2 regions of the Micromonospora sp. WMMD1274 genome follow, and region 2 is predicted to be linked to the other one. Evidence: predicted binding sites of a transcription regulator. Region 2 holds the regulator's gene; the other holds the start of a gene.
The links. The regulator HrcA, encoded in region 2, represses chaperone genes, less so after heat shock. The targets are predictions, from matches to a motif close to GGTTNGCACNCTCNNNNNGAGNGTGCNAACC.
Positions count from the first base shown of each region.

Region 1 (14,284 bases), 710 kb from region 2:
CACGCCGAGCACCGTGAACGCGGCGACCCCGGCCAGGCCGAGCACCAGCCGCCGGGCCGCCGCCAGGCCGAGCAGCGCCCCGAAGGCGGCCAGCAGCAGCGCGGTCCCCACCAGCAGGGCGATCTTGTCGTACGTGCCGAAGACGTCGATGGCGAACTGCTTGAGCGGCTCGGGGACCAGGTCGACGACGAGTCCGCCGACGGCGACGAGCGGAGCGGACCGGGGACCGGTCAGGACCGCCACGGGTTCGGCGGTGCCGAGGGCCACCACGGTGGCGACGACACCGGCCGTCGCCGCGCGGCGGCGGGAGAGGGTGCTCACGGCGTCCAGTCTGGTCGACCCGCCGGGCCGGCTGCCAATGTCGTCAGCGTTCCGTAAGCAGATACGCGTCAGGGCACACCACCGGGTCGGCGGTGTGCCCTGACGTCGGGCGTGCTCCTCGGGTCAGAAGCCCGGGCCGTGCTGGTGGCCGTGACCGTGCGAGTGGCCGTGCCCACCGGCGGCGGCCGGCTCCGGCTCGGCCGGCTTCTCCACCACGAGGCTCTCGGTGGTGAGCAGCAGGCCGGCGATCGAGGCGGCGTTGCTGACCGCGTTGCGGGTCACCTTCACCGGGTCGATGATGCCGGACTTGGCCAGGTCGACGTACTCGCCGGTGGCGGCGTCGAGGCCGTTGCCCCAGTCCTGGCCGACGACCTTCTCCACCACCACGTAGCCGTCGTGGCCGGCGTTCTGCGCGATCCAGCGCAGCGGCTCGACGAGCGCCTTGCGCACGATCGAGACGCCGACCTTCTCGTCACCGGTGAAGCCCAGGTCGTCGTCGAGCACCGGCAGGATCTGGGCCAGGGCGGCGCCGCCACCCGGGACCGTACCCTCCTCGACCGCGGCCTTGGTCGCGGCGATGGCGTCCTCGATGCGGTGCTTGCGCTCCTTCATCTCGACCTCGGTGGCCGCGCCGACCTTGATCACGGCGATGCCGCCGGAGAGCTTCGCCAGCCGCTCGGCCAGCTTCTCCCGGTCCCACTCGGAGTCGGAGGCCTCGATCTCCTTGCGGATCTGCGCGACCCGGTCGGCGACCTCGGAGGCCTGCCCGCCACCGTCGACGACGGTGGTGTTCTCCTTGTCGACCACGACGCGGCGGGCGGTGCCGAGCACCTCCAGGCCGACCTGGTCGAGCTTGTAGCCCAGCTCCGGGGCGACCAGCTCGGCGCCGGTCAGGATCGCCATGTCCTGGAGCATCGCCTTGCGGCGGTCGCCGAACCCGGGGGCCTTGACGGCGCAGACCTTGACGGTCTTGCGCAGCGCGTTGACCACGAGCGTGGACAGGGCCTGGCCCTCGACGTCCTCGGCGACGATGAGCAGCGGCTTGTTGTTCTGGAGGACCTTCTCCAGCAGCGGCAGCAGCTCCTCGATCGCCGAGATCTTCTGGGTGGTGATCAGGATGTACGGGTCCTCCAGGACCGCCTCCTGCGCCTCCAGGTCGGTGACGAAGTTCGGCGAGATGAAGCCCTTGTCGAACTGCAGACCCTCGGTCACCTCCAGCTCGGTGACGAGCGCGGAGCCCTCCTCGACGGTGATGACGCCGTCGCGGCCGACCTTCTCCATCGCCTCGGCGATCAGCTCGCCAATCGCGGCGTCCTGCGCGGAGACGGTCGCGACGTGCGCGATCGACTCCTTGCCGGCGACCTCGACGGCCTTGCCGAGCAGCGCCTCGGAGACCTTGGCGGCCGCCGCGTCGATGCCCCGCTTCAGGCCGGTCGGGTTGGTGCCGGCGGCCACGTTGCGCAGGCCCTCACGGACCATGGCCTGGGCCAGCACGGTGGCGGTGGTGGTCCCGTCGCCGGCGACGTCGTTGGTCTTGGTCGCCACCTCCTTGACCAGCTGCGCGCCGAGGTTCTCGTACGGGTTGGTGAGCTCGATCTCCTTGGCGATGGTCACGCCGTCGTTGGTGATCGTGGGCGCACCGAACTTCTTGTCCAGGACGACGTTGCGCCCGCGCGGGCCGAGGGTGACCTTCACCGCGTCCGCGAGGGCGTTGACACCGTGCTCCAGCAGGTGCCGGGCGTCGTCCGAGAAGCTGAGGATCTTCGCCATCAGTATCCCTTCGAAGCGACGTTGCCCCGGCCCGGCGAGCCGGACCGGGGCAACGACACTGATCGGTTGCTTACTTCTCGATGACCGCGAGGACGTCGCGGGCGGAGAGCACCAGGTACTCCTCGCCGGCGTACTTGACCTCGGTGCCGCCGTACTTCGAGTAGAGGACGGTGTCGCCGACCTTCACGTCGATCGGCACGCGGTTGCCCTTGTCGTCGATCCGGCCCGGGCCGACAGCGAGGACGGTGCCCTCCTGCGGCTTCTCCTTGGCGGTGTCGGGGATCACGATGCCCGAGGCGGTGGTGGTCTCGGCCTCGTTCGCCTGGACCACGATGCGGTCCTCGAGCGGCTTGATCGCAACCTTGGTCGCGGTAGTCACGGGCATACCCTCCCGGGTACTTGGTGTCGTTGCCGGCCGGCATGCCGACCAGCGTCAATCTGCCACATGCCACCGGGCGGGGCCGTCGTCGCGGGTGCCGGTCCGCCTGGCGCTCAACCCCCGGGCACGAGGCTCGGGTGTTGGCACCCTCAGGGTGAGAGTGCTAATCGCAGGTTATTCCTCGGCTAGCACTCCGTCAAGGAGAGTGCCAACGCGTCGCCCTCCGTTTCGCGCCGGAACCGGGCCGGGAGAATGAGCGCGTGGATCTCGACCAGCTCGCCGCGCTGCGTACCCCCAAGGGGTCGGCGGCGCTCGCCGCGGCCGAGCGGGTGGCCGGCGGCGACCCGCTGGCGGCGGCGGCCGCGCTGCGCTCGGCCGGCCTTCCCGGCGGGCTCGCGGCGGCGGCGCTCACCCAGGCCGAGCTGCGCCGCCGGGCGGCCGGCAAGTTCGGCGCGGCGGCGGCCGGGATGTTCCTCACCCGGGCGGGGCTGGAGCAGGCGACCCGCCGCGTGGTCGCCGACCGGCGCGCGGCACGGCTGCGCGCCGCGGGCGTGACCACGCTGGCCGACCTGGGGTGCGGCCTGGGGGCCGACGCGCTCGCCGCGGCCCGCGCCGGCATCCGGGTGTACGCGGTGGAGGCCGACCCGGTGACCGCCACGATGGCCGCTGCGAACGCCGAAGCGGCCGGGCTCGCCGATCTGGTGACGGTCTCCTGCGGTGACGCCACGGCGTTCGACGTGACCGGGGTGGACGCGGTGTTCTGCGATCCGGCGCGGCGGCGGGCGGGCACCGGGCGGCGTGTGTTCGACCCGAACGCCTACTCGCCGCCGTGGGACTTCGTCACCGGCCTGGCCGCGCGGGTGCCGCGCACGGTGGTGAAGGTGGCGCCCGGGCTGGACCACGCGCTCATCCCGGGCGGCGCCGAGGCGGAGTGGGTGAGCGTGGACGGCGACCTGGTCGAGGCGGCACTGTGGTGCGGCGAGCTGGCCGAGGTCCCGCGCCGCGCCACGGTGCTGCGCGAGCGCGACGACGCGGTGTCGCTCCTCACCGGCACGGGCGCACAGGAGGCGCCGGTGGGACCGGTCCGGCGGTTCCTCTACGACCCGGATCCGGCGGTGGTACGCGCGCACCTGGTCGCCGAACTGGCCGCCGACCTCGACGCCACGCTCGCCGACCCGTCGATCGCCTACCTGTACGGAGACCAGGCCCGGCCCACCCCGTTCGCCCGCTGCCTGGAGATCACCGACGTGCTGCCGTTCTCGCTCAAGCGGCTGCGCGCCCTGCTGCGGGAGCGGCGCGTCGGCCGGGTCGAGATCCGTAAGCGCGGGTCGGCGCTGGAGCCGGAGAAGCTGCGCCGCGACCTGCGGCTGTCCGGCGACGAGGCGGCCGGTCTGGCGCTGACCCGGGTGGCCGGCGCTCCCACGGTGCTCGTCTGCCGGCCGGTTCCGGCCGGCGGCTGACCCCGGCGCGCGGTTTCGGCTCGCGGTCGGCCGACGGCCGGGCTAGCTTGACGCCCATGGCGGGCCCCGGCACTCCGGCGATCGCGTTGCTGAGCAAGCGGAAGATCGCCCACAGCACCCACACCTACGACGTGTCGCCGGACGCGCCGAACTACGGCGCGCTCGTGGCGACCGCGCTCGGGGTGGCGCCGGAGCGGGTGTTCAAGTCGCTCGTCACCGAGGTCGACGGCGGGCTCACGGTGGCGGTGGTGCCGGTGACCGGCGAGCTGGACCTGAAGGCGCTCGCCGCCGCGGCCGGCGGCAAGCGGGCCACGATGGCGGACCGCACGACCGCCGAGCGGGCGACCGGATACGTCCGCGGCGGCATCAGCCCGCTCGGGCAGCGCAAGCGGCTACCGACTGTCATCGACGCCTCCGCGCTGGCGCACCCGACGGTGTACGTCTCGGCGGGTCGCCGGGGGTTGCAGGTGCAGCTCGCGCCGACGGATCTGGTGGCGCTCACCGGGGCGACGACGGCATCGATCGCCGCCACCTGAGCGGGGTCGTGACGGTACGTGTGGGAGCGTTCCCGGAACGCGCTCTCCCGGTGGTGTCCCGCGGGTGACAACCGCGTTGCTGAATTGTTACCGCCGCCAACAAACTTCTGACCTCGGCAGTCTTGCGGCGCATGGGAAGCGGGGAATACGTTGCCGGACACAACAAAACATCACCACTCCCCCACCTCCGAAAGGACCCTGCACATGCGCAAGGGCTTCCTCACCTTCGCGGCCGTCGGTCTTCTCGCGACCGGCAGCATGGCCGCATGCGGTGACAACGGCGGTTCTTCCGACGAGGCCGGCGGCTCCAACGCCAAGAAGCCGAAGATCGGCGTGATCCTGCCGGACAGCAAGTCCTCCGCCCGCTGGGAGGGCGCGGACCGCAAGTACCTGGAGGCGGCGTTCAAGGCCGCCGGCGTCGACTACACGATCCAGAACGCCCAGGGCGACAAGTCCGCCTTCTCCACCATCGCCGACGGCATGCTGACCAGCGGCGTCACCGCCCTCATGATCGTCAACCTCGACTCGGGCACCGGCAAGGCCGTGCTGGAGAAGGCCAAGTCGCAGGGCGTCGCGACCATCGACTACGACCGGCTGACCCTGGGCGGCTCCGCCCAGTACTACGTCAGCTTCGACAACGAGGCGGTCGGCAAGCTCCAGGGCGAGGGCCTCAGCAAGTGCCTGACCGACAAGGGCGCGCAGAAGCCGGTCGTCGCCTACCTGAACGGCTCCCAGACCGACAACAACGCCACCCTGTTCAAGAACGGCTACGACTCGATCCTCAAGCCGAAGTTCGACTCCGGTGACTACACGAAGGGCCCGGACCAGAACGTCCCGGACTGGGACAACGCGCAGGCCGGCGTGATCTTCGAGCAGATGCTCACCCAGCAGAAGGGCAAGATCGACGGCGTGCTCGCCGCCAACGACGGCCTGGGCAACGCAGCCATCTCGGTGCTGAAGAAGAACCAGCTCAACGGCAAGGTGCCGGTGACCGGCCAGGACGCCACCGTCCAGGGCCTGCAGAACATCCTCGCCGGTGACCAGTGCATGACCGTCTACAAGGCGGTCAAGAAGGAGGCGGACGCCGCCGCCGAGCTGGCCATCGCGCTCGCCAAGGGCGAGCGGAAGGACACCGGCCAGACGGTCAAGGACCCGGAGGGCAACCGGGACGTGCCGGCCGTGCTGCTGGAGCCCAAGGCCATCTACAAGGACAACGTCAAGGACGTGGTGGCCGACGGCTACGTCACCAAGGAAGAGCTCTGCACCGGTGCCTTCGCGAAGCTCTGCACCGACGCCGGCGTGAGCTGACCCACCCGCCTCAGGCGGCGCCGCCCGGCACGGGGAGACCCGTGCCGGGCGGCGCCCGCGCCGGACGGGATCCGAGACCTCCCTCCGCCCAAAGGAGAACCCCGTGTCCGCAACCCCCCTGCTGGAGCTACGCGGGATCGACAAGAGCTTCGGTCCCGTCCAGGTGCTGCGTGACGTCGCCTTCGCCGCGCACCCCGGCGAGGTGACGGCGCTCGTCGGCGACAACGGCGCCGGCAAGTCGACCCTGGTCAAGTGCATCAGCGGCATCCACCCCACCGACGCCGGCGAGTTCCTCTTCGACGGCAAGCCGGTCAGCATCAACAGCCCCCGCGACGCCGCCGACCTCGGAATCGAGGTCGTCTACCAGGACCTCGCGCTCTGCGACAACCTCGACATCGTGCAGAACATGTTCCTCGGCCGGGAGAAGCGCAGCGGCATCGTGCTCGACGAGCCGACCATGGAGCAGATGGCCGCCGAGACGCTCGCCGGCCTGAGCGTGCGCACCGTGAAGTCGCTGCGCCAGCACGTGGCCAGCCTCTCCGGCGGCCAGCGGCAGACCGTCGCCATCGCCAAGGCCGTGCTCTGGAACAGCAGGCTCGTCATCCTGGACGAGCCGACCGCCGCGCTCGGCGTCGCGCAGACCGCCCAGGTGCTGGAGCTGGTGCGCCGGCTGGCCGACAACGGCCTGGCCGTGGTGCTCATCTCGCACAACATGAACGACGTCTTCGCCGTCTCCGACCGGATCGCCGCGCTCTACCTCGGCCAGATGGTCGCCCAGGTGAAGACCACCGACATCACCCACTCGCAGGTGGTCGAGCTGATCACCGCGGGCCGTTCCGGCAACCTCGGTCTGTCCACCGACCCCGGCAACGGCACCGAATCCGCCGACGCAACCTCGGGAGCGCTCCGATGACCGCCACCGCCGTGAAGAAGGAAGGACCGGCCGCCGTCACGCCCGCACACACCGTCGGCGACCACGTCCGCAACTACCTCGCCCGGGTACGCGGCGGTGACCTGGGCGCCCTGCCCGCGGTCATCGGCCTCGTCGTGCTCTGCGTGGTGTTCACCATCGTGCGCCCGGTCTTCTTCTCCGCGGGGAACTTCGCCAACCTCTTCACCCAGGGTGCCGCGGTCACCGTGATCGCCATGGGGCTGATCTTCGTGCTCCTGCTCGGCGAGATCGACCTCTCCGCCGGCTTCGCCAGCGGCGTCTGCGCCGGAATCCTGGCGAACGTGGTCAGCGTGCTCGGCTACCCCTGGTACGTCGCCGTCCTCGCGGCCCTGATCACCGGTGTGCTGATCGGCCTGATCCTCGGATTCCTGGTCGCGAAGGTGGGCATCCCGTCCTTCGTGGTGACCCTGGCCGGCTTCCTCGCCTTCCAGGGCGTGGTGCTGCTGCTCATGAAGGAGGGCAGCAACATCTCGATCAGCGACGACGTGATCGTCGGCATCGAGAACGGCCGCATCGCGCCGGCCATCGGCTGGCTGCTCGCCGCCGTCGCGATCCTCGGCTACGCCGTCGTCCAGCTGCTGCGTCACCGCAACCGGATCTCCCGGGGACTGGTGACCGAACCGGCAGCCGTGATGGGCGCCCGGATCGGCGGACTGGCGCTGCTGATCGTGCTCGCGGTCTACGTGCTCAACCAGGAGCGCAGCATCAACCCGCTGATCACCTCGAACAAGGGCATGCCGGTGGTCGTGCCGATCGTCGCGCTCCTCCTGGTGTTCTGGACATTCGTGCTCAACCGCACGGCCTACGGCCGTCACCTCTACGCGGTCGGCGGCAACGCCGAGGCGGCGCGACGGGCCGGCATCAACGTGGACCGGCTCAAGATCTCGGCCTTCGTGATCTGCTCGGGCATGGCGGCCGTCGGCGGCATCATCGCCGCGAGCCGGGACCGGTCGGTGGATCCCAACACCGGTGGCAGCAACGTGCTCCTCTACGCGGTCGGCGCGGCCGTCATCGGCGGCACCAGCCTCTTCGGGGGCAAAGGCCGCATGATCAACGCGGTGCTGGGCGGCGCGGTGGTGGCTGTCATCATCAACGGTATGGGACTGCTCGACCTCAGCTCCGGGCTGAAGTTCATCTTCACCGGCCTGGTGCTGCTCCTCGCCGCCGGCGTCGACGCGCTGTCCCGGCGACGTTCGGCCGCAACCGGTACCCGCTGATCCCGGTTATCGACACGATGGCAGTGGCAATGCGCGCGGGCCCCAGTCAGGACGAGATCCGTCGGCAGAACCTGGGCGCATTGCTCCGCTACGTACACGTTCACGGCGCCACCACCCGGGCCGAGCTGACCACCGCGCTCGGCCTCAACCGCAGCACCATCGGCGCGCTGACCGCGGACCTGGCCGGCGCCGGTCTGGTCAGCGAGGGGACGCCGAAGGAGACCGGCCGGGCCGGACGACCGTCACTCGTCGTCCGGCCCGAGTCGGAACGGGTCTACGCGTACGCGTACAGCGTCGAGGTGGACCGGCTGCGGGCCGCGCGGGTCGGGCTCGGCGGTGAGGTGCTCGACCGCCGGGAGATGGACCGGCCGCGCAACCTGGTCGCCGGGGAGGCCGCCCCGCTGCTCGCGGGCGCGGTCAAGGAGATGCACCAGTCGGTGCCGGCGGACGCGGTCTGCGTGGGCGCCGGGCTGGCGGTCTGCGGCATGGTCCGCCGGGAGGACGGTCTGGTCCGGCTCAGCCCCACAACCGGCTGGGTGGACGAGCCGATCGGCGCCGCGCTCGCCGTCGAGCTGGGGATAGACGTACCGATCACGGTGGGCAACGTGGCCGACGTGGCCGCGTACGCCGAGCACGCCCGCGGTGCGGCGGTCGGCTGCGACAACGTCATCTACCTCTACGGCGACGTCGGTGTGGGCGCGGGCATCATCGCCGGAGGACGGCGACTGACCGGGCACGGCGGCTACGGCGGCGAGGTCGGCCACATGGTGGTGGTCCGCGACGGGGTGCGCTGCGACTGCGGCCGGCGCGGCTGCTGGGAGACCGAGATCGGCGAGCACGGGCTGCTGCGTGCCGCCGGCCGGTCCGAGGCGCGCGGCCGGGACGCGCTGCTCGCCGTCTTCGACGCCGCCGACCGCGGCGACGCCCGCGCCCAGACCGCGGTACGGCAGGCCGGCGACTGGCTCGGCTTCGGCGTCGCGAACCTGGTCAACATCTTCAACCCGGAGATGGTCATCTTCGGCGGCACCATGCGCGACCTCTACCTGGCCTCCGCCGCGCAGGTGCGCAGCCGGCTCAACTCCAACGGGCTGCCCGCGTGCCTGGAGCACGTGCGGCTGCGTACCCCGAAGCTCGGTGACGACGCGGCGCTGATCGGCGCCGCCGAGCTGGCGTTCGAACGACTCCTCGCCGACCCGCTGAACTGATCGGCCCGCCGATCCGTACCAGTGTGCGGACGGGCGGCCGGCTTGCGCGGCCGTCCACGACCCCGCGTACCGGTCCGGACCGAGGAGGCACCGCAACCATGGCATCGCTGAAATCCGCACGCCGCAAGCTGGCGCACCGGGTGGTACTGCTGCTCGCCGCGCTGGGCGCGGGGATCGGCGTCGTTCCCGGGACGGCGCAGGCCGCACCCAACCCCGGCGTGCAGATGAACGCCGCCGACATGACGCTGCTCAACGGCGTACGGCTGGCCGGGCTGTGGGAGATGCCGGCCGGGCAGATGGCGGCCGAGAAGGGCCAGTCCGCCCGGGTACGCGAGGTCGGCGCGGAGATCGCCAAGCAGCACGCGGAGCTGGACCAGCTCGTGGTCGAGGCGGCCAACAAGCTCGGCGCCACCCTGCCGACGGATCCGACGGCCGAGCAGCAGGGGTGGCTGACCGAGATGCGGAACGCCACCGGCGCCCGGTTCGACCAGATCTTCGTCACCCGGCTGCGGGTCGCCCACGGCAAGATCTTCCCGGTGATCGGCGCGGTCCGGGCCAGCACCCGCGACCCGATCGTGCGCAAGCTGGCCGAGGACGCCAACACGTTCGTCAACGACCACATGACCATGCTGGAGAGCACCGGGCTGGTGCGCTGGCAGCAGTTGCCGCCGGCCGCGCTGCCGCCCGCGCAGAGCGACTCGCTCGTCGCCGCCGCCCAGGCCAACGTGGGCAGCGGTGGTGGGCTCCAGGTCGGCACCGGGGTGGTGTGGGCGGTGTTCCTGATCGCGCTCGGCACCGGCGGGTACGCGACCTGGCGGCTGACCCGCCGTTCGTGACCCGTCCGTCGAGCGGGCCCCGGCACGTCGCCGGGGCCCGTCGCGCGTCCTCAGCCGTGCCAGGAACGCCACAGCGCGGCGTACGAGCCACCGGCCGCGACCAGTTCGTCGTGTGATCCCAGCTCGGTGATCCGGCCGTCGGCGACCACCGCCACGCGGTCCGCGTCGTGCGCGGAGAAGAGCCGGTGCGCGATGGCGATGACGGTACGGCCCTGAAGCACCGCCGCCAGCGACCGTTCCAGGGCCCGGGCCGCCCGCGGGTCGATCAGCGAGGTGGCCTCGTCCAGCACCAGCGTGTGCGGGTCGGCGAGCACCAGCCGGGCCAGCGCGAGCTGCTGCGCCTGCGCCGGGGTGAGCGGGTGGCCGCCCGCGCCGACCTGCGTGTCGAGCCCGTCCGGCAGGGCCAGCGCCCAGTCCAGCGCGTCGACGGCGGCCAGCGCCGCGTGTACCCGCTCCGGGTCGGCGTCCGGCCGGACCATCGCCACGTTGTCGGCGAGCGTGCCGATGAACACGTGGTGCTCCTGGCTGACGAGCGCGACATGGGTACGCAGCTCGGCCAGGGGCATCCCGGCCAGCGGGCGGCCGTCCACCGTCACCGTGCCGGCGTTCGGCGCGTGCACGCCGGCCAGCAGCCGGCCCAGCGTCGACTTGCCCGCCCCGGACGGGCCGACCATCGCCAGCCGCTCCCCCGGCCGGGGTTCCAGCGTCACGCCGTGCAGCACGTCGTGACCCGGGCGGTACGCGTACCGGACGTCGTGCGCGGCGAGCCGGCCGTCGCCGCCCGCACTGCCCGCAGCGGCGGCGCGCTCGTCCGGCGTGGCGGATGCCCTGGCGCGCTCGTCCGGCTCGGCGGCCACCCCGAGCAGCCGGGCCAGCGAGGCGCCGCCGACCTGGAACTCGTCCAGCCAGCCGAGCAGCCGCTCGATCGGGTCGGTGAGCTGCTGGGCGTAGAGCGTGGCGGCGGTGACCTGACCGAGGCTGGCCCAGCCCTTCAGGTGGAACCAGCCGCCGATGAGCAGGGTCGCCACCATCGGCACCAGGTAGCCGAACTCGGCCACCGGCCAGAACACGGTCCGCAGGTGGAGCGTGTAGCGCTCGGCCGCGTACGACCGGCGGATGTCCGCGTCGCCGCGGGCCCGGCGGCGGGCCGCCTGCCGCAGCGCCTCCGTGGTCCGCGCCCCCTCGACCGTCTCGCTGATCCCGTCGGTGATGTCCGAGTAGGCGGCGTTCTCCCGCAGATAGCCCTGCGGCGCGCGGCGCAGGTACCAGCGCGTGCCGGCCCACAGCACCGGCACCGCCAGCAGGCTGGGCAGCGCCAGCAGCGGGCCGGTCAGCAGCAGCGCGCCGAGGATAAGCAGCACGGTCAGCGCCGCGATGAGCGTCTCCGGCCCGGCGAACCGGACCGTACGGGACAGCGCGGCGACGTCCCGCGAGGTGCGGGTGAGCAGGTCGCCGGTGCCGGCCCGCTCGACTGTGGCCAGCGGCAGCGCGAGCACCCGGTCGACGAACTCCTCCCGCAGCTCGGCGAGCACCCGCTCACCGAGCCGGGCCGAGGCCAGGTGCGCGAAGCGGACCAGCACGGCCTGCACCACCACGAACGCGGCGATGGCCGCCACGACCCGGTCCACTGTCGTCGCGGCGATGCCCTGGGAGATCCCCTGCACCAGGTCGCCGAGCAGGCGCGGGGCGACGAGCCCGGCCCCGGCGGCGAGCGCGTGCAGGCCGAGCGCGGCGGCCAGGCCACGCGGGTGACGGCGGATCAGCTCGCGCACGTACCGGCGGACCTGGGCGATGTCGGCGACGGGCAGCGCGTTGCTCATCGGTCCTCCTCCCGGCTCACCGTGGCGGCGTAGCGCGGCTCGGCGGCGAGCAGTTCCTCGTGCCGGCCCTCGGCGACGACCTTGCCGTCCTCCACGAAGACCACGTGGTCGGCGTGGCCGAGCACCAGCGGGCTCGTGGTGCAGACGAGCGTGGTCCGGCCGTGGCGGGCCGGACCGAGCCGTTCGGCGATGCGCGCCTCGGTGTGCGCGTCCACCGCGCTGGTCGGCTCGACCAGGATCAACGTCTCCGGGTCGGCGACGAGCGCGCGGGCCAGCCGCAGCCGTTGCCGCTGCCCGCCGGAGAACTCCCGGCCGCGTTCGGCGACCTCGCCGTCCAGGCCGCCGGGCAGCGCCTCGACGATGTCGGTGGCGCTCGCCGCGGCCAGCGCCGCCTCGACGGCGCCGGGCTCGGCCCGGTCGTGCGGGTCCAGCTCCGTGCGCAGCACGCCGCTGAACAGCTGCGCGTCGTTGTCGGCCACCAGGATCCGCTCCCGCACCGTCGCCAGTGCCACGTCCCGCAGCGGTACGCCGTGCAGCGTGACGTCCCCGTCGGCGTACCGGCCGAGCCGGTCGGCGATCTCGGTGGCGTCCTGCGGGGTGGCGGTGGCCAGCGCGGTGAGCCGGCCCGGTCGCAGGACGAGTCCGGAGCGTACGTCCGCCAGCTCGCCCGGACCGGCCGGCACCGGCACCGGGGTGGCCGGGTCGGTGAACTCCGGCGCGAGCCGCAGCAACCGGACCACCCGGCGGGCCGCGACGTGTCCCCGGGTCAGCTTGTCGGCCGCCTCGGTGAGGTTGCGCAGCGGGCTGACCAGGAACGCGGTGTAGCCGTAGAACGAGACCAGCTCGCCGGCGCTGATCTCGCCGCGCAGCGCGAACCGGGCGCCGAGCCAGGTCACCAGCACCACGAAGACGCCGGGCAGCAGGATCTGCGCGGCCTGCAGGAGCGATTCGACCCGGGCCACCCGCAGCCCGTCCGCGCGCAGCGCCTGCGACCGTTGCCGGTAGCGCTCGGACAGCACCGGCTCACCGCCGACCCCGCGCAGCACGCGCAGGCCGGAGACGATGTCCGCGGCCCGGGCGGTGAGCCGGCCGGTCGAGTCCCGGTACGCGGCCTGCTGCCGGTGCAGCGGGCGGATCAGCAGCGCCACGAGCGCCATCAGCAGCGGCACCCCGAGCACGACGACGAGGCCGAGCGGCTGGGAGGCGTTGAGCAGGATCACCGCGACGGTGACGATGCCGACCACCGAGCCGGCGCCACGGGCGGTGATGTCGATGGCGCCGCCGATGTGCTCGATGTCGGCGGTGCCGATGCTCACCACCTCGCCCGCCGCGACCCGCCGGGGCAGCGCGGCGCCGAGGCGGTTGGTGGCGTCCACCGTCACCTGGACGGTGCGGTAGGCGGCGCCGAGCCAGTTGTGCACCGCGCAGCGGTGGCGCAGGATCCCGGCGACGGCCTGCACCAGACCCAGCCCGAGCAGGGCCAGGCTCCAGCGCACCAGCGCGTCCGGGTCGCGTTGGGCCAGGCCGGCTTCCACGGCGCGGCCGAGCACGGCCGGCACCAGCGCCTGGGCCAGCATCCAGATCACGCCGAGCGCGAGACCGGCGCCGAAGATGACGGGGTGCCGCCCGGCGAGCCACACGAGGTATCGGGTGGCCGACCGCGCGTCGGGGGTGCCGGGATCGCCGGCCGGTGAGAAGCGCATGACCCACCGACGCTAGGTGCCGGGGCGATCCGGGCGCCAACCAATTCCGGCCGTCGTGACGGCCGTCGCGTCAGCGGTCGACCTGGGTGAAGTCCCAGCTGTGCGGCGGGCGGGCGATCAGCCGCGCCGGCGGCTCCGGCAGCTCCCGGGGGTTGTTCCGCCACTTGGAGATGACCACGAGCCGGTGGTCGGTGGAGGAGAACACCTCGCTGGAGACGTGCATCGGGTCGTGCTCGAACTCGGGCAGCGCGGTCTCGCAGACCCAGGTGATCAGGTCGGCGAAGCCGTACGGCTCGGCCTTGGCCTCCCACATGCGGACGATCATGTCGGTCCCCTCCCCGCTCACACGCTGACCACTGTCAGCGGCATCGCCGAGTCGGCCGGCAGGTCCAGCCGGCTCGGCGCGACACCCGCGGCCACCAGGTGCGAGCCGAGCGCGGCCACCATCGCGCCGTTGTCCGTGCAGAGCTTCGGCCGGGGCGTACGCACCCGGATGCCGTGCCTGCCGGCCCGCTGCTCGGCCATCGCCCGCAGCCGCGAGTTGGCGGCCACGCCGCCGCCGATCACCAGCGTGTCGATGCCGCTGGTGCGGCAGGCGTCGATCGCCTTGCCGACGAGCACGTCGCAGACCGCCTCCTGGAAGGACGCGGCCACGTCGGCGACCGGGACCGGCTCACCGGCCCGCTGCCGCGCCTCCACCCAGCGGGCCACCGCCGTCTTCAGGCCGGAGAAGGAGAAGTCGTACCGGTGCCCGGCCAGGTCCTTCGCGGCGGTCAG
Region 1 is NZ_JBMHMG010000001.1:2,099,711-2,113,994, forward strand. Features, by position in the region: gene ACN27D_RS09490 (sulfite oxidase) at 1-321, opposite strand, end outside; gene groL (chaperonin GroEL) at 445-2,091, opposite strand; gene groES (co-chaperone GroES) at 2,162-2,476, opposite strand; gene ACN27D_RS09505 (THUMP-like domain-containing protein) at 2,731-3,930, shown strand; gene ybaK (Cys-tRNA(Pro) deacylase) at 3,987-4,466, shown strand; gene ACN27D_RS09515 (sugar ABC transporter substrate-binding protein) at 4,671-5,774, shown strand; gene ACN27D_RS09520 (ATP-binding cassette domain-containing protein) at 5,878-6,687, shown strand; gene ACN27D_RS09525 (sugar ABC transporter permease) at 6,684-7,943, shown strand; gene ACN27D_RS09530 (ROK family protein) at 7,973-9,148, shown strand; gene ACN27D_RS09535 (DUF4142 domain-containing protein) at 9,247-9,984, shown strand; gene ACN27D_RS09540 (ABC transporter ATP-binding protein) at 10,035-11,804, opposite strand; gene ACN27D_RS09545 (ABC transporter ATP-binding protein) at 11,801-13,507, opposite strand; gene ACN27D_RS09550 (hypothetical protein) at 13,578-13,832, opposite strand; gene tsaD (tRNA (adenosine(37)-N6)-threonylcarbamoyltransferase complex transferase subunit TsaD) at 13,850-14,284, opposite strand, start outside.
Region 1: a site for HrcA is predicted at 2,609-2,639, ahead of groES (co-chaperone GroES). Genes of this name have one in related genera too.

Region 2 (14,284 bases):
GGAAGCCCAGCCGCTCCCCCGCCTCGACCGCCGGCCGGGTCAGGATGATCCGGTTCACCTGCTTGGCCTGGAGCGCCTGCACGGCCTTCGCCATGGCCAGGTAGGTCTTGCCGGTACCGGCCGGGCCGATGCCGAAGACGATGGTGTGGGCGTCGATCGCGTCGACGTACTTCTTCTGCCCCAGCGTCTTGGGACGGATGGTGCGGCCGCGCCGGGAGAGGATGTTGAGCGTCAGGACCTCGGCGGGCCGCTCGGCGCCGCCCTGCTCGAGCATGCCGACGGTACGCCGTACCGCGTCTGTGGTCAGGGTCTCGCCTTTCTCGATCAGTTCGAGCAGCTCACTGAAGAGGCGCTCGGCGAGGGCGTTGTCGGCGGGGGCGCCGGTGATGGTGATCTCGTTGCCGCGGACGTGGACGTCGCTGTCGATCGAGCGCTCGACGAGCCGCAGGATCTCGTCGCCCGCGCCGAGCAGGTTCACCATGATCTTCTGGTCTCCGACCGTGATCCTGGTCTGCACACGCGGCGTGCCGGGAGGTGGGGTGCCGGTCATAGGTCGGGCCCGTCGGGCCCTGCGCCACCTGCTCTCCGCTTCTCGGGCGCCGGGCCCTGGTGGCGCGGCGAACGGTTACCTCCCATCGTATCGGGTCGGCACCGTACGCACCGCGCCCATTTCCGGTGCTCGCCGGTCAGTCGCCGACGCGGAAGTCGTACCCGTCGAAGGTCTCCTGGGTGCGGGTGAACCGGTAGGTCGCCCAGTGCATCCGGACCACCACGCCGCGCTCGTCGCGGGTCAGCCGCAGCAGCTCCCCCACCTCGCGGCCGGAGACCGTGCGGAACACGTCCGGCCGGTCCGGCAGCGGCGCGAACACGGCGGGCGGCTTCCCGGCCGGGTCGTCCGCGCCACGCGCCCGCAGCGTCCCGTCGTGCCAGGAGAAGACATACTCGAAGCCCTCGCCCCACCAGCGGCCCAGCACGCCGCGCAGGTGGTCCGGGGCGGGCGGGCCGGGACGCCACGGCTCGATCTCCGCCGGGTCGTGCTCGGCGGCGGCGGCCAGCAGCCGGTGGGACAGGTCGAACACCTCCACGCCGGTGCCGGACGACCCGAGCACGGCCGCGCCCATCGCCCCGGCGGCGCCCTGCCCGCCGCGCCGCCCGTACACGGCGGCGAGGAATCCGGGCATCGCGCCGTCGTGGCCCACGTGGGTCACCCGCTCCGGCTGCGGAACCAGGATCAGCCCCAGCCCGAAGCCGGCCGCCCAGACCGACTCGTCGGTGGGGGTGAGCGGCCAGCGCATCTCCTCGACAGTCGTCGCGGCGAGCACCGCGCCGTCCGGGTCCACCGCTGCCGGGTCGGCCAGGAACGCGGCCCAGCGGGCCATGTCCGTCGCGGTGCTCCAGAGCTGCGCGGCGGGGGCCACCGCGCCGAAGTCGGCGGGTGGTTCCGGGTGGGCCTCGTCGGAGTACGCGTCGACCAGGAACCCGGTCGCGGCGCGCTCGGTCGGGTGCGGGCCGGTGGCGGTCAGCCTGAGTGGGCCGAGCACCCGGTCGGCCAGCACCTCGGCCCAGGTGCCGCCGCGCAGCCGGGCGACCGCCTCGCCGAGCAGCGCCAGGCCGAGGTTGGAGTAGTGGAAGCGCCGGCCGGTGGGCAGCACCCGCTCGACCCGGGCCAGGTCGGCCAGCATCTCGTCGACGGCCGGGGCGCGCAGGCTGTCCCACACGTCGCCGTGCGGCTCGCGTTGCAGGCCGGCGGTGTGCGACAGCAGCCGGCGTACGGTCGCCTCGCCGTGCGCGGGCAGGTCGAGGTGCCGCCCGATCGGGTCGTCCAGGTCGAGCAGGCCGTCGTCGCGGCACTGCATGACGAGCGCCGCGGTGAAGGTCTTGGTGACCGAGCCGATCCGGAACACCGTCTCCGGCCCCAGCGGGGTGTCGTTGCCGGTGTCGCCCGCCGTGCAGGTCCAGAGCGGCCGGTCGGCCCGGTGCAGGGCGGCCGACACCGCCGGGATCCGCCCGGTGGCCTGCGCCTGGCGCACCATCCGGCCGAGCCGGTCGGAGACGTCGGTCATCGGCAGAGCATCGGGCCGAGCGGCGCGCCGCCGAGCAGGTGGGCGTGCACGTGGAAGACCTCCTGGCCGCCGTACGGGCCGGTGTTGAACATCAGCCGGAACCCGTCCACGGTCAGGCCCTCTTCCTCGGCGACCACGGCGGCGGTCTGGAGCACCTCGCCGGCCAGCTCGGGCGCGCCCTGGGCCAGCGTGGCCACGTCCGCGTAGTGCTCCTTCGGGATCACCAGCACGTGGGTGGGCGCCTTCGGGTCGATGTCCCGGAAGGCCAGGGTGGTGGCGGTCTCGCGGACGATGGTGGCCGGAATCTCCCCGGCGACGATCCGGCAGAAGAGGCAGTCCATCGCAGCAGTGTAAGGACGGGCGCCCCGAGCGTGGCGGGGGCACCGCCGGGCGGACCGGCCCGATGCGGCAGGATGGCCGCCATGTCGGGACGGGCGGTGCTGGTGACGGGGGCCTCGCGGGGCATCGGACGGGCGGTGGCGCGGGCGTTCGCCGCCGGTGGGGACCGGGTGGCGATCCACCACCGGGACTCGGCCGAACTGGCGGAGCGGCTGCGCGCCGAACTGCCCGGCGACGGGCACGTGGTGGTACGCGCCGACCTGGCCGACGCCGATGCGGTACGCGCCATGGTGGACGAGGCGGCCCAGCGGCTCGGCGGTCTCGACGTGCTGGTCAACAACGCGGGCGTGTTCGGGCCGGCCGATCCGCCGCACCCGGTCTTCGAGAGCAGCTACGAGCAGTGGCGGGCGCGGTGGCGGGAGGTGCTCGACACCAACCTGGTCGGCGCTGCGAACGCCGCCTGGTGCGCCGCGCAGCACATGCGCGAACGCGGGGGCCGGATCGTGAACGTGTCGTCCCGGGGCGCGTTCCGGGGTGAGCCGGCCAATCCGGCGTACGGGGCCAGCAAGGCCGGGATGAACGCGATGGCCCAGTCGCTGGCGGTGGCGCTGGCGCCGTACGGCATCGGGGTGGCCTGCGTGGCGCCCGGCTTCGTGGAGACCGACATGACCAACGAGCACCTGAAGAGCGAGCGGGGCGAGGCGGTACGCGCCCAGTCCCCGTTCCAGCGGGTGGCCCGGCCGGCGGAGATCGCCGCGGCGGTGCACTGGCTGGCGAGCCCCGAGGCCGAGTGGGCGTCCGGCACCATCATCGACCTCAACGGCGCCTCCTACCTCCGCTCCTGACCCCGCCCTGACCTCCGGCGATCTTGCACTTTCGGCCCTGACAAAGCCTGCAAAAGGGGCGCAGCGGGGGCCCAAGCTGCAAGATCGACGCGGCGGGAAGGGCGGGGGCGCGGCCCGCGAGAACAGGGCGCGCGGGTTACCAGTGGGTCAGGCGGGTGGCCAGGACCGTCAGGGCTGCCACGCCTGCTGTCGACGTGCGCAGGACTGACGGGCCCAGGCGGACCGTGCGCGCGCCCGCCTCGGCGAACGCGGCCAGCTCGTGGTCGGCGATGCCGCCCTCCGGGCCGACCACCAGGACGATCTCGCCCGCCGCCGGCAGGTCGACGGTGGTCAGCCGGTCCTGCGCGCCCTCGTGCAGGACGTACGCGCCGGCCGCCCCGGCGATCCGGCGGGCCACCGAGACGGTGGACTCGTCCGGCGCGCCGGCCACCACCGGCAGCCACGGGCGGCGGGCCTGCTTGGCCGCCTCCCGGGCGGTGGCCACCCACTTCTGCCGGGCCCGTTCGCCCCGCTCGCCGCGCCACTGCGCCACCGAGCGGGACGCCGCCCAGGGCACGATCTCGTCCACCCCGACCTCGGTCATCGCCTGCACGGCGAGTTCACCACGGTCGCCCTTGGCGATGCCCTGCACCACGACCAGCCGGGGCACCGGCGCGTCCGCGTACCCCCGGCTGGTGACCCGCAGGTCGAGCGTGCCGCGGCCGACGGCGGTGACCACCGCGGCGGCGGTGCCGCCCCGGCCGTCGGCGAGCACCAGCTCCTCGCCGACGCGCAGCCGCTGCACGGTGGCCGCGTGGTGGCCCTCCGGGCCGTCCAGCGTCAGCGTGTCACCGGTGGGCAGCGCCTCGACCAGGAACAGCGGCGCCGACACCTCAGGCGTGCCCGTTGAAGGCGTCGCGCATCCGGGAGAAGAAGCCGCCCTGCTTGGTCAGCTCGGCGACCTCCTCGCCGCGGGTCTTGGCGAAGTCGCGCAGCATCCGCTCCTGGTCGGCGTCGAGCTTGGTCGGGGTACGCACGTCCAGGTGCACGTAGAGGTCACCCCGGCCGGTGCCGCGCAGGTGCGGTACGCCCCGGGCGCGCAGCCGCAGCGTGCTGCCGGGCTGGGTGCCGGGCTTGACGTCGACGGTTTCCTCGCTGTCGAGCGTCTTGATGGTCAGCCGGGTGCCGAGCGCGGCGGCGGTCATCGGCACCGTCACCCGGCAGTGCAGGTCGTCGCCCTTGCGGGAGTAGACGTCGTGCGGCCGCTCGTGGATCTCGACGTAGAGGTCGCCGGCGGTGCCGCCGCCCGGGCCGACCTCGCCCTGCTGGGCCAGGCGGATCCGCATGCCGTCCTCGACCCCGGCCGGGATCTTGACGGTCAGCGAACGGCGGGTACGCACCCGGCCGTCGCCGGCGCAGGTCGGGCAGGGGTGCGGGATGGTGGTGCCGTAGCCCTGGCAGACGGTGCACGGCCGGGCCGAGACCACCTGGCCGAGGAAGGTCCGCTGCACCGACTGCACCTCGCCGCGGCCGCCGCACGCCTCGCAGGTGGCCAGGTGGGTGCCGGCGGCGGTGCCGGCGCCGGAGCAGGTGGTGCAGAGCACCGCGGTGTCGACGGTGATCGGCGCCTCGACGCCGAACGCGGTCTCGTTGAGGTCCAGTTCCAGGCGCAGGATCGCGTCCGCGCCGGGGCGGGTACGCGGACGCGGGCCCCGGCTGCCGCCCGCGGCGCCGCCGAAGAACGCGTCCATGATGTCCTGGAAGCCGACGAACGGACCGGCGCCGCCCGGGCCGCCGGGACCGCCCGCGCCACCGCCGCCCGGGGCGAGCGGGTCGCCGCCCAGGTCGACGATCTGCCGCTTCCGGTCGTCCGAGAGGACCTCGTACGCGGCGTTGATGTCCTTGAACTTCTCCTGGGCCTCCGGGTCCGGATTGACGTCCGGGTGGAACTGCCGCGCCAGCTTGCGGTAGGCGCGCTTGATCTCGTCGTCGGAGGCGTCCCGGCTCACGCCGAGAATGCCGTAGTAGTCCCTGGCCACTGCGTTAGGTGTCCTCATGTTCGTCTCGCGTCGCTCCGGTCGTCGGCCGGAACCGGCCGTCGGCCCTGACTGGTCAGTTCTGGGCCAGCAGTTCGCCCACGTAGCGTGCCACGGCCCTCACCATGGCGATATTGCCGGGGTAGTCCATCCGGGTCGGCCCGAGCACGCCGAGTCCGCCGACGATCGTGCTGCCCGGCCCGTAGCCGGTGCTGACCACCGAGGCGGCCCGCAGGTTGTCGTATTCGTTCTCGTCGCCGATGAGCACCCGGGTGGTGCTCGGCTCGGTCTCGCCGATCAGCTTGAGCAGCACGACCTCTTCTTCGAGCGCCTCCAGGATGGGCCGCAGCGAACCCTGGAAGTCGAGCAGGCCACCCCGGGTGAGGTTGGCCTGGCCGGCCAGCGCGAGGCGCTCCTCGTGCCGTTCCACGAGCGTCTCCAGCAGCACGGTGGAGAGCGTGGTCATGGCCGGGCGCAGATGCGGCGCCGACTCGTCGACGAGCGCCTGCACCAGCGGCGGCGTCTCGGCGAGCTGGCTGCCGACGAGCTTCTCGTTCACCAGCCGGCGCAGGTCGGTCACGTCGTCGGCGGGCACCGGGGCGGGCAGCTCCACCAGCCGCTGCTCGACCCGGCCGGTGTCGGCGATCATGACGACCATCAGCCGGGTGGTGGAGATCGGCACCAGCTCCAGGTGGCGCACCTTGGAGCGGGCCAGGCTCGGGTACTGCACCACGGCGACCTGCCGGGTGAGCTGGGCGAGCAGCCGGACCGTACGGTGCACCACGTCGTCCAGGTCGACGGCGCCGACCAGGAAGCGCTCGATCGCCCGGCGCTCGGCCGGGCTGAGCGGCTTGACCCGGGAGAGCCGGTCGACGAAGAGGCGGTAGCCGCGGTCGGTGGGCACCCGGCCGGCGCTGGTGTGCGGCTGCCGGATGTAGCCCTCCTCCTCCAGCACCGCCATGTCGTTGCGCACCGTGGCCGGCGAGACGCCGAGCTGGTGCCGCTCGACCAGGGCCTTGCTGCCGACCGGCTCCTGCGTGGCGACGTAGTCCTCGACGATGGCGCGCAGCACGGCGAGTTTGCGGTCGTCGAGACCCATTCCCCACCTCCTGACGCACCTCGGTCCGGCCGGCGCGCGGCATCCGCCGGGCGGCTGGCACTCGACTGTAGCGAGTGCCAGTCTACGTCGGCACCCCCGCCGATGCGATGATCGCCTGACGGACCTGCGGTGCGGCCCGCCACACAGCACCGCCCACCAGGGCCGAACAGCCGGTCATCGTCGGTCTGTGTCGCTCTGGTGCGGGTTGCCCGGTGCACCTACCGTGGCGACCATGACAGAACCTCCTCGCCCTCCCGGGGCAGGGGACTCCGGCCCCCAGCCCGACCCGTCGGCGCCCTACGGCTCGCCGGCCGGTGAACCGCCCACCGCTCCACTGTCCGGCGCGCCGGGCGCGGGCGGCTATCCCCCGCCCGGTGACTATCCGCCCCCGGGTGGCTACCCGCCTCCGGGCGGCCAACCTCCGCCGGGCGACTACCCGCCCCCGGGCGGCTACCCTCCGCCGGGCGGCACGCCCGGCTACGGCGCCGGCTACCCCGCCGGTGGCGGATACGGCCCCGCCGCGTACGCCAACAACGACGAGAAGACCTGGGCGCTGGTGTCGCACTTCGGTGGCGCCGTGGGCGTCATCGTCGGCGGTGGCCTGCTCGGCTGGGTCGCTCCGCTCATCGCGCTGATGAGCCGGGGCCAGCAGTCGCCGACGGTCCGCGCGCACGCCGTCGCGGCGCTGAACTTCCAGATCACCTGGGCCATCGCCGGCGTGCTCGCCTGGGTGATCACGATCATCACCTGCGGGATCCTGTTCTTCGTCCCGATGCTGGTCTGGCTGGTGCCGCTGATCTTCGGGATCATCGGCGGGGTCAAGGCGAACGACGGCGTGCTCTACCGCTACCCGATGAGCTACAGCTTCACCAAGTGACGCCGCCGGCCGGCCGAGGGGGCGGCCGGCCGGCCCCGGTCACGGCAGCAGGTCGCGTACCACCGCGTCGGCCAGCAGCCGGCCGCGCAGAGTCAGCACCACCAGCCCCCGCGCGTACGCCCCGGCGTCGAGCAGCCCGGCGTCCCGGGCCCGCTCGGCGCCCGCCCGGCCGGCGGCGTCCAGCACGTCCAGCGGCAGGCCGGAGGCGAGCCGCACCCGCAGCATCACGTCCTCCATGTGCTGCTCGTCAGCGGTGAGCTGTTCCCGGGCCAGCGCGGGCGAGACGCCCTCGGCCAGCCGCGCCGCGTACGCGCTCGGGTGCTTGACGTTCCACCAGCGCACGCCGCCGACGTGGCTGTGCGCTCCCGGGCCCAGGCCCCACCAGTCGGCGCCGGCCCAGTAGAGCAGGTTGTGCCGGCACCGGGCCGCCGCCGAGCGGGCCCAGTTCGACACCTCGTACCAGGAGAATCCGGCCTCGCCGAGCGCGGCCTCCGCGGCCAGGTAGCGGTCCGCCGCCACGTCGTCGGAGGGGTACGGCAGCTCGCCGCGGCGCATCCGCGCGGCCAGCCGGGTGCCGTCCTCCACGATCAGGGCGTACGCGCTGACGTGGTCCACGCCCGCGTCGACCACCTGGGCCAGCGAGGCGGCGAAGTCCTCGGCCGTCTCGCCCGGCGTGCCGTAGATCAGGTCCAGGTTCACGTGCTCGAACCCGGCGTCGCGCGCCTCCAGCGCGGCGGCGGTGGCCCGGCCCGCGCTGTGCCGCCGGTCGAGCACCGCGAGCACGCCCGGCGCGGCGGACTGCATGCCCAGCGAGATCCGGGTGTACCCGGCTGCTCGCAGCGTCTTGAGCGACTCCGGGCTCACCGACTCGGGGTTGGCCTCGGTGGTCACCTCGGCGTCGGCGGCCAGCCCCCAGACGCGGTCGATGCCGTCGAGGATCCGGGCCAGGTCGTCGGCGGGCAGCAGGGTGGGCGTGCCGCCGCCGACGAAGACGGTGTCGACCCGGGGCGGGGGCGAGTCGCCCAGCACCCGGGCGGCCAGCTCCAGCTCGGCCAGCACGGAGTCGGCGTACGTCTCCCGGCTCGCCCCGCCGCCCAGCTCCGACGCGGTGTACGTGTTGAAGTCGCAGTAACCGCACCGGCTGGCGCAGAACGGCACGTGGACGTACACGCCGAAGCCGCGCGCGCCGACGGCGCGAGTGGCGGTGGCGGGCAGCGATCCGTCGCGCGGGACGGGTTCGCCTTCTGGAAGGACGCCGGGCATGGCCACTAGTGTGCCCGGCATGACCTCTCCGGACGCTCTCGTGCGAGTCGCCACGGCCCGTGGGGTGACCACCCTCACCCTGGACAGCCCGCACAATCGCAACGCGCTCTCCACGCCCCTGATGACCGAGCTGCTGGCCGGGCTGGCCGGCGCGGTCGCCGACGACGCGGTACGCGCGATCGTGCTCGACCACACCGGCCCGGTCTTCTGCTCCGGCGCCGACCTGAAGGAGACAGCCGCCGCGTACGCCAGCGGGACGGTGCCCGCCGGGATGCTCGGCGACGTGCTCGTCGCGGTGCGGGAGTGCCCGAAGCCGGTGGTGGCGAAGGTGGCCGGGCCGGCCCGGGCCGGCGGGCTGGGCCTGATCGCCGCCGCCGACCTGGCTGTCTGCGCGCAGGAGGCGACGTTCGCGTTCACCGAGGTGCGGATCGGGGTGATCCCGGCGGTGATCTCGGCGACCGTGCTGCCCCGGCTGGGTCAGCGGGCCGCCGCCGAGCTGTACCTGACCGGCGACACGTTCGACGGCCGCCGGGCCGCCGAGATCGGCCTGGTCACCGCCGCGGTGCCGGCCGACGAGCTGGACGCCGCCGTCGAGCGCTACTGCGCCTCGCTGGTCAAGGGCGCCCCCGGGGCGCTGGCCGGGACGAAGGAGCTGCTGCGCCGGCCCGCCGGGCCGGACCTGCGGGCCGAGATCGCCGAGTTGGCCGCGCTGTCGACCGGGTACTTCCTCTCCGACGAGGGGCGCGAGGGCGTGATGGCGTTCCGGGAGAAGCGTCCCGCCGCCTGGGTACCCGCCGAAGACTGAGGTTGGCGGCGGGCCCCGCGTGAGCCACCTGCGGCCGACGTGGGGCCCGCCGGTCGGCCGAGAGCCGCCGTGGCGGGTGGGACGTACGCTTGTCGGACTGTCGGGACAGGGGGTGCGGGTGCGGACGCGAGCGGCGATCGTGGCATCTGGGGTGGCGGTGTGCGTGCTGGCACTGCTCGCGGTCTACGTCGTCACCAAGCAGTTCGGCGAGCACCTGCGGCTGCCCCTGGCCAGCCGGACCTGCACCGTGAAGGCGGACGGCGAGGTGGTGCTCGGCGCCGACCAGATGGCGAACGCGGCCACCATCGCGGCCATCGGGATGCAGCGCCGGATGCCCGAGCGGGCGGTGGTGGTGGCGCTGGCGACCGCGTACCAGGAGTCGCACCTGCGCAACATCGCCCACGGCGACCGCGACTCGCTCGGCCTGTTCCAGCAGCGCCCGAGCCAGGGCTGGGGCACCCCGGAGGAGATCCAGGACCCGCGGTACGCGGCGAACAAGTTCTACGCCGCGCTGAAGAAGGTCAAGGGCTGGGAGCGGATGCGGATCACCGACGCCGCCCAGCGGGTCCAGCGCTCGGCGTTCCCCGAGGCGTACCAGAAGTGGGCGGACGAGTCGGAAGTCCTCACCCGCGCGTTGCTCGGCCACGCGACCGGCGCGGTGGCCTGCACCGTCGGCTCGCCGCCGACGATGCGCGGCCCGGCCGCCGCCAGCGCCGTGCTGGAGAGCCTGTCGCTGGACTGGGGGCTGCCCCGGCTGGCCACGGCGACCGACCTGACCGCGCTCACCGTGCCGGCCGGCGACGACCGCAACGGCTGGCGGTACGCGCACTGGCTCGTCTCGCACGCCGACGACCACGGCGTGAAGAAGGTCCGCTTCGGCAACCTGGAGTGGACCGCCGAGCAGGGCTCCTGGGCCCGGGTGAAGGGCGATCCGACCACCGAGGTGCGCGCCGAGGTGTTCGCCGCGGCCTGACCGCCGCCGCCGGGTCAGCCCTTGACCGCTCCCGCCACCAGGCCGGAGACCATCCGGCGCTGCACCAGCAGGAAGAAGACGATCACCGGCAGGGTGAACAGCGTGGACGCGGCCATGACCGAGCCCCAGGCGGTGTCGTCCCGGCCGAAGAAGAACGTCATCGCGACCGGCAGCGTGTACTTCTGCTGGTCGTTGATGAACGTCAGCGCGAAGATCAGCTCGTTCCACGCGGTGATGAACGAGAAGATGCTGGTGGCGACCAGGCCGGGCGCGACGAGCGGGAACAGCACCTTGCGGAACGTCTGGGCCCGGCTGGCACCGTCGATGGCGGCGGCCTCCTCCAGTTCCTTGGGCACCGCGGCGACGAAGCCGCGCAGCATCCAGACCGCGAACGGCAGCGAGAAGCCGAGGTACGTGAGGATCAGGCTGGGCAGCGTGTTGTAGAGGCCGAGCCGCTGGATCATCAGGAACAGCGGGATGACCAGCGCCTCCAGCGGGATCATCTGCACCACCAGCAGCATGATCAGGAACGTGGTGCGCAGCTTGAACCGGAACCGGGCCACGGCGGTCGCGGCGAGCAGCGCGACCAGCCCGCTCAGCAGCACCGTCGCCAGCGCGACGAGGGCGCTGTTGAGGAAGAAGTCGGCGAACGTGACGCCCGGGATCAGGTTGCCGGTGAGGATCTCCCGGTAGTGCTCCAGCGTCGGCTCCGCCGGCACCGGCCGGGGGGTGGACGAGAAGATCTCCCGGTTGGGCTTCAGCGAGGTCGCCACCATCCAGTAGACCGGGAACGCGGCGAAGAGCGCGACCAGCAGGCCCGCGCCGTTGAGGGCGATCTTCTTCATCATTCGTCCTCCTGCCGCAGCACCATGCGGACGTACAGGGCGGTCACCACGAGCAGGATCACGGTGAGGATGACGGCGATGGCGGAGCCGAGGCCGTACTTGGGCGGCGGCGAGAACGCCTCCGCGTACGAGTAGATCGACAGCATGAACGTGGACCGGTCCTGGGTGCCGCCGGCCAGCACGAACTGCTGGGTGAAGACCTTGAAGTCCCAGATCGTGGAGAGCACCACGAGGATGCCGAAGACCGGCCGCAGCACGGGGAACGTGACCGACCAGAACACCTTCCACGGCCCGGCGCCGTCGACGCGGGCCGCCTCCTGCAACTCCGTCGGCACACTCTTGAGCCCGGCCAGGACGCTCACCGCGATGAACGGGAACGAGTGCCAGACCACCACGAGCGTCAGGATGGCGAAGAACAGCAGCGGGTCGTTGAACCAGCCGTACCCGGTCCAGTCGCTGCGCCCGAACAGCGCCGTGGACAGCCCGTCCGGGAGCTTGTTGAACAGCCAGGTGACCAGGCCGCTGGTGTCGTCGAAGATCCACTTCCAGACGATCGTGCCGGTCAGCGCTGGGGTGGCCCAGGCGAGCATCACGCAGCTCGCCACGAACGTGGCCATCTTCTTGCCCAGGCGGTTGAGCAGCAGCCCGACCAGCGTGCCGAGGATCATCGTGAGCGCCACGTTGGCGAGCGCGAACAGCACGGTGTTGCGCAGCACCGTACGGAAGAACGGGTCGCCGAGGATCTGCGCGTAGTTGGCCAGGCCGACCCACGGCCACTCGCGGTCGCCGCGTAGCTGCCGGACGCTGTCCAGCTTGTGGAAGGACATCCACACGACCTGGCCGAGCGGCCAGAGCAGCAACACGGCGATGATCGCCAGGCAGGGCAGCAGGAGCAGGTACGGAAGGTGGTCCACCCGGCGACGGCGCCGCCGCGCGGGGGTCTCCCGCGCGGCGGCCTCGCCGGTGGCCTCGGTCAGCGTGGTCACTTGGCGTTGAGGATGCTTTCCATCTCGGTGGCCGCGTCGGCGGTGGCCTTCTCGACCGTCTTCTGGCCCTTGATGACCGAGCTGTTCATCGCCTGGGTCACCGTCTTGGTGCGGCTGACCTCGACCCACTTCGGGGTGAGCGGGGTCAGCTTGGTGTTCTGGATGGCGGTGGCGAACGCGGCCATCACCTTGTCGTTCGCATAGTCGCCGCTGCTGACCAGGTCCTGGTAGACCGGGAAGAAGCCGAGGCTGCTGGCGAACTCCTTGTCCTTCTGCTTGCTCAGCAGCACGGTCATGTAGTCCCAGGCCAGCGCCTGCCGCTCGCTGTCCTTCCAGATGGCGATGTCGGATCCGCCGGCGAACGCCGGGGCGGGCTTGCCGTCCGGGCCGGGGATCGGGAACGTGCCCCACACCTTCTCGATGTCGGGGTTGTCCTTCTTCATCGCGCCGCCCTGCCAGCTACCGGCGAACGCCATGGCGGCCTTGCCGGTGGCGAACTGGGTGCGGGCGTCGACCTCGTTCCACCCGGCCGCGGCCGGCGGGGCGACCTTGTGCACGGTCACCAGGTCGGTCCAGAACTTGACCGCCTTCTGCGCCTCGGGGGTGTTGTACCCGGACTTCCAGCTGTCGCCCTCCTTGGTGGCGATCTCCCCGCCGGCACCCCAGAGGAAGGAGTAGAACGGCAGCTCGGAGTTGCCGGGCAGGGCGATGCCGTAGGTGCCGGGCTTCTTGGCCTGCACGGCCTTCGCGGCGGCGACCATCTCGTCCCAGGTCGTCGGCGGCTTCACGCCGGCCTCGGCGAACCAGTCGGTGCGGTAGTAGACGGCGCGCACGCCGGCGTACCACGGCACGCCGTACTGCTTGCCGTCGAGCTGGGCGTTCTTGACCAGGTCGGGCAGGATGTCCTTGCCCTCGGACCAGCCGTTGAACTTGTCCGAGACGTCGGCCAGGGCCTCCTGCGCGGCCCAGCCCTGGGTCTCGGTGTTGCCCAGCTCGGTGACGTCCGGGCCCTCGCCACCGGCGAGCGCGGCCTGGAACTTCTTCGGCGCCTCGAGCCAGGGGATGTACTGCACCACGACGTCGGTCTCGGGGTGCTTCTTCTTGAACTCCGCCTCGACGCTGTCGAGGAACTTGGTCTGGGCGTCGCCGCCCTCACCCATCATCCACACAGTGAGCTTGCTGTTGTCGGCGGCCTTGTCGTCGTCGCCGGAGCCACCGCACGCGGTCAGCACCAACGCGGCCGACGCCACGATGGCGGTGACCGGAGCCAGCCGCTTCCACCTGTTCACGCCATATCTCCCTCAGGGCCGTTTGGCACTAACCTTCTCCGCCGCACCTTAGTAGGAAAATTTCCTTTACAACAGGGGGTGTTCGTGACGGAGGGCACAGGCGACCGTATCGCAGCCGGAGGCCCGGCCGACATCGATGCCGTCCGGGCAGTTCAGGACCCACGTACGCCGACGGGCGCCCGGCCGGTGAGGCCGGGCGCCCGTCGAGGCGCGTGGTGCGGGGTCAGTAGCGCGAGACGCCGCGGCGACGGCCGACACCGGCCACCAGGGCCACGCCGATCGCGGCGAACAGCACCTGCAGCATCAGCTCGCGCCAGTCGATGCCGGCGGTCTCGGCGAAGCCGGAGGCCCGGGCCACGATCGTGCCCAGAAGCGCGGCGCCGACGCCGATCAGCATGTGCAGCCACATCGGCATGTTCTGCCGGCCCGGCACGACCAGCCGGCCCAGCGCGCCGACGATCAGACCAACGACCAGCGCCGTGATGATGCCCCAAACGGTGAGCTCCATGGTCGCCCTCCTCCTTAAGATCGGGTCACACTTTTTCGTGTGGTTACTGTCGTGATCGCTAAGTTCCCGACCGCCCGGAAATCCAAACCGACTCCGATGACGAATTGTTCAGACGTACCCTGACCTGCTGCTTCTCGCCGAAACCCGGCGCGGCGGGCGGGCCCGGCGCACCGACGGGGTTCAATGCACCGAATACGCCGACGGGCGCCCGGCCGGGTCGGCCGGGCGCCCGTCGAGGCGCGTGGTGCGTGAATCAGTAACGCGAGACGGCGCGGCGGCGGCCGACGCCGGCCACCAGGGCCACGGCGATGGCGGCGAGCACGACCTGCACGGCCAGTTCGGCCCAGTCGATGCCGGCGGTCTGCGTGGCGATGCCG
Region 2 is NZ_JBMHMG010000001.1:1,388,047-1,402,330, forward strand. Features, by position in the region: gene ACN27D_RS05995 (PhoH family protein) at 1-550, opposite strand, end outside; gene ACN27D_RS06000 (serine hydrolase domain-containing protein) at 687-2,063, opposite strand; gene ACN27D_RS06005 (histidine triad nucleotide-binding protein) at 2,060-2,404, opposite strand; gene ACN27D_RS06010 (SDR family NAD(P)-dependent oxidoreductase) at 2,486-3,247, shown strand; gene ACN27D_RS06015 (16S rRNA (uracil(1498)-N(3))-methyltransferase) at 3,384-4,118, opposite strand; gene dnaJ (molecular chaperone DnaJ) at 4,120-5,265, opposite strand; gene hrcA (heat-inducible transcriptional repressor HrcA) at 5,339-6,361, opposite strand; gene ACN27D_RS06030 (DUF4870 domain-containing protein) at 6,594-7,238, shown strand; gene hemW (radical SAM family heme chaperone HemW) at 7,278-8,501, opposite strand; gene ACN27D_RS06040 (enoyl-CoA hydratase-related protein) at 8,521-9,306, shown strand; gene ACN27D_RS06045 (hypothetical protein) at 9,419-10,279, shown strand; gene ACN27D_RS06050 (carbohydrate ABC transporter permease) at 10,294-11,127, opposite strand; gene ACN27D_RS06055 (carbohydrate ABC transporter permease) at 11,124-12,110, opposite strand; gene ACN27D_RS06060 (sugar ABC transporter substrate-binding protein) at 12,107-13,399, opposite strand; gene ACN27D_RS06065 (GlsB/YeaQ/YmgE family stress response membrane protein) at 13,623-13,907, opposite strand; gene ACN27D_RS06070 (GlsB/YeaQ/YmgE family stress response membrane protein) at 14,161-14,284, opposite strand, start outside.